2 regions of the Thermoanaerobacterium aotearoense genome follow, and region 2 is predicted to be linked to the other one. Evidence: riboswitches for the same ligand, from Rfam matches in the RefSeq annotation. Region 2 holds a riboswitch; the other holds the start of a gene.
The links. A riboswitch is a leader RNA that binds a small molecule or an ion and turns the genes downstream of it on or off. The one in region 2 is predicted to bind cyclic di-AMP.
Positions count from the first base shown of each region.

Region 1 (2,205 bases), 810 kb from region 2:
AGTAAGTCTATTCAAGGCTTATTTTAAATCCTTTTTCATGATATCATCAAAAAATTTTTCTTCCGGCGTAAGTCCATCGCTTTCAATCAAATCGATGATCTCATCTTCATCATCATCTGCCTTTGCATTCAAAGAAAGAAATGGCTTTTTCTTTCTATAGACATTTAAAAAGTAAAATTTAAGCTGCATACTGCCATATGCTATAAATTCTTTGCCTTTTTTCTCATCAAACTGATGAATAGCAGTAATGAGCACTTCTCTTCCATCCTGAATCATATCATCAAAACTGTCGTATGGAAACTTCTTTGCTAATTTTATCAAAAGAGGATTGAATTTTTTTAAAATCTCATAGACAGAATCTTTATCACCACTTTTAGCCTTAAAGCACAGTTCATTATAGCTTATCATCTACTACACACCCCACATAAAGTGAGGACCGGTCCCTTTCAGTGCAGCACTGTGCTTTAATTATATTAAACGAACAAATGTTTTTGTAATTGCGAGTTATAAAAAGTCAATGGAGAAAATTTATAATAATCAGTTATTTATGGCATTACTTACTGGCAAAACAAAGATTTCCCTTTAGGACTTTATGGAATTTCCAAAAATAAAAGAGACACATATGTTAAATCAAAAAACACATGCGCCTCTATGTAGATCTTCTCTTTTAAATTTTAATAATATCTTCTTGCACCAATATAGTACGTCCTAAACCAACCGCTGAAATCTGCGATAGCAGCCTTACCAAGTGAATCGCTCATGTGTATCAAGCGATTACCTCCTATGTATATGCCTTCATGTGTAGGACCACCGCCTGATGTAGAGAAAAACAATATATCGCCTGGTTGAAGATCAGATAAGCTTATAGCCCTTCCACCTGCATATTGGTCATACGTAGTTCTACCGATGCTTTTTCCAGCTTGCCTAAACACATATTGAACAAATCCAGAACAATCAAAACCTGCAGGTGTAGTACCACCGAAAACATACGGTACTCCAAGATATCTTTCTGCAATGTTTACTATATCAAAATTTGATGGGCGATCATAACCACCCCTTGATGAAACGCCAGTTACAGTCGTCCTATTTAGTACAGCCTCTGTAGCTGGTCCTACAATCCCATCTGGAGATAAGCCATACCTTTTTTGCAATGCGATCACTGCACTTTTTGTCTTGCTGCCAAATATTCCGTCAATACCACCTGTGCTATAGCCAAGCCTGTTTAACGTTTGCTGCAGGCTAACCACTGCTTGTCCTTTCGAGCCGTATTTTAAAAGTTCCATTGCAAATGCACTTGGCGCTTGCATAAGCGTTATTGACACAACCGCTGTTGCCACTATTTTTTTGTAATTCAATTCATTCATCCTCTCTTTATGCCTACGAGGTTAGTTGACGGGTTCGGTAAAGAGAAACCCTACCGCATACGCGGATTCACCCCAAAGATATCCCCCGCTCTTTCGATTAGGCATATTTTTTAAATAAATTTAATAAAAAATTTATATTTTTAATAATTAATTAATATTATAAAGGTAAATTGTATCGAAGTCAACCACATTCCATAAATTACCTGAAGATTGTGAGTTTTTCATGGTTATACTAATTAATAAATATCGAAAGAAGGTGAAAAAATGCGTTCAATGTGGAAAGGAGCCATTAGTTTCGGCCTTGTCAGCATCCCCATAAAACTCTATGCAGCCACAGAAGACAACTCTATCCATTTTAGACAGCTTCACAAGGACTGCAAATCACCCATAAAATACGAGAAGATTTGTCCTGTGTGCAATAAAGAAGTTTCTGATGAAGAAATCGTAAGAGGCTATGAATATGAGCCAGGAAAATTTGTCATCATAGATGAAGAAGACTTAGAGAGAATTCCAAAGTCAACAGTTAAAACGATAGACATTATCGATTTTACAGATTTAAGACAAATAGACCCTATATATTTCGATAGGACATACTACATCGCACCAGATGAAATAGGTGCAAAACCATACGTACTTTTAAGAGATTCTATGAAGAAATTAAACCGTGTTGCAGTTGCAAGAGTCGTCATACGCTCAAGGCAAGATTTAGCCTGCATAAGAGTTTTCAATGACAACTACATGGTAATGGAAACAATGCACTTCCCTGATGAAATAAGAAGTACAAACGAGCTTCCGCCTATCCGCAATGTAGATCTTCATGAAAATGAGGTGAAAATGGCTA
Region 1 is NZ_CP047602.1:1,948,444-1,950,648, forward strand. It holds gene GSH73_RS13590 (sigma factor-like helix-turn-helix DNA-binding protein) at 1-15, opposite strand, end outside; gene GSH73_RS09770 (helix-turn-helix domain-containing protein) at 19-408, opposite strand; gene GSH73_RS09775 (C40 family peptidase) at 675-1,355, opposite strand; cyclic di-AMP (ydaO/yuaA leader) riboswitch at 1,361-1,478, opposite strand; gene ku (non-homologous end joining protein Ku) at 1,629-2,205, shown strand, end outside.
Region 1: it holds a riboswitch for cyclic di-AMP, as region 2 does, so the genes downstream of both, GSH73_RS09775 (C40 family peptidase) here and GSH73_RS05590 (C40 family peptidase) in region 2, are expected to answer to the same signal.

Region 2 (2,205 bases):
AGCTCAATGAAAAGATCAAGGACTTCATCGATGACTTCTTCCGGCCTTGCATCAGGTCTATCGATTTTATTCACAACTACTATAGGTTTTAAATTAAGCTCTAAAGCCTTGCTTAATACAAATCTGGTCTGAGGCATCGGTCCTTCAAAGGCATCTACAAGCAGCAGTACACCGTCAACCATTTTAAGTACCCGTTCTACCTCACCGCCAAAATCAGCATGTCCAGGTGTATCAACTATGTTTATCTTTACACCATTGTACCTTATGGCAGTGTTCTTCGAAAGAATTGTTATCCCTCTCTCCCTCTCTAATTCATTTGAGTCCATTACCCTCTCTTCTACTTTTTCATTCTGTCTAAAAATGCCACTTTGTTTAAGCATTCCATCTACTAAAGTTGTTTTCCCATGATCAACATGCGCTATTATAGCTACATTCCTTATATCGTCCCTTACAAACCCCATTTAGGTTAACTCCTTCCACACAAATGCAAATTTTATACAATATATAATGATATATTAATATGCCTAAATAGTCAACAAACTATAAAATACCGTCTAAAAATGCATCAAAAAAAGACACATAAAGTGCCTTTTTGTCGTTATATTTAGTTACTGTATAACCCTTCTGGCTGTAGCATAATGAGTGCTGTAGTAGTCTTCATACAAAGAGCTTATCATGACTTTTCCTGCGCCAGATGAAGCGTGCATAAACTGGCCATTTCCTATGTATATTCCAGCATGGTTTATTATGCTGCTACCCAATGTCTTAAAAAACACTAAATCACCAGGCTGCAAATCTGCTCTATCGACGTACGTCCCTACCGTAGCTTGCTCATCAGCTACCCTCGGCAAACTAATGCCAACGCTTTTAAAGACGTATTGAGTAAAACCTGAACAATCAAAGCCTGATGGAGATTCACCACCGTAAACATACCTTGTTCCTAAAAACTCTTTTCCAAAGTCAATCAGCCTTGAGGCAATGCTTCTGTCAACATCACCTCTTGACACCGTACTTGAAGATCTTAATGAAAGGTACTTGCTGTATATCCAGCCTACAGTCCCATCTGAAAGCTTTATGTTGTACCAGCCATTATCCTGTCCAATCACTGTAACCACATCGTTATAGTTTAACTGTGTGATAACCTTTGACGACAAGCTTCCGCCATTTCTAACATTTACACCGTTTCCAACGACAATGCCGCTTCCAAGATCTGCTGCATAAATGTGAGTAAGCATCGAGGAACCTACCATCGTCATGCCGAAAACGGATACACCAAAAATAAATTTGCCTAATTTGCTATTCATAGCTAATCTCCTTCCTTTTGCCTCCGGAGTTAGTTGACGGGTGCGGAATAGAAGGTATCCCTACTGCCTCTGGCAGATTAACCCCAAACATGAAAAATCCTCCGTACCTAAATAGGATTCGGCAAGATTGCTAATATGTACAAGTTTCTTTTATTTTATCAAAAATAATTAATAAAGTCAATGTTTTCATAATAATTTTTTAAGATTTTTTTAATAATCTCTTAATATATTTTATAAAAAATTTATAAATTTGTTACAATCTCTATAAATAAGCGATCTATTGTAGTATAATTTTATTTGATATACGAAAAGGAGGATACGGATGAGCCAAATAGTCATACTTCAAAAAGTCGCAATAAGCATCATCATAATATTTTTCGGTTACGCGGTAAAAAAAATGAAATTTCTGCCTGCAGAAACAGGAAAGGTGCTAAATAGTTTTATTATCTACATAACGTTGCCTGCCAGCATCGCAAAAGTTTTCTTGACGACAAAAGTAAACACGAATTTATTCGTTTTGACGTTATCAGGCTTTGCTTTTGGCTTCATCACTTTTATTATAGGCTTTTTGGCCTTTAGAAACGCAAATTTAAAAAGAGAGACAAAAGGCACCTTGATTATATCTCTCTGCGGATACAACATAGGTCTTTTCGCTTTCCCGTTTGTCCAACAAATTTACGGCAACAATGGTCTTTTGCACATTGCCATGTTTGACATGGGAAATTCATTTAACGTCTTTGGAGTCGCATATATTGCTGCATACGCATTTTCTCAAAGCGATAAATTAGATCTAAAAAAAGTATTCAAAAAGATCTTGTGCTTTGTACCTTTTGACACTTATGAATATTTTCGGCAACTTCTGTTGCCTGATATATCTGAATTTCAGGAGACATCTTTTAAA
Region 2 is NZ_CP047602.1:1,136,407-1,138,611, reverse strand. It holds gene typA (translational GTPase TypA) at 1-461, opposite strand, end outside; gene GSH73_RS05590 (C40 family peptidase) at 609-1,304, opposite strand; cyclic di-AMP (ydaO/yuaA leader) riboswitch at 1,308-1,438, opposite strand; gene GSH73_RS05585 (AEC family transporter) at 1,627-2,205, shown strand, end outside.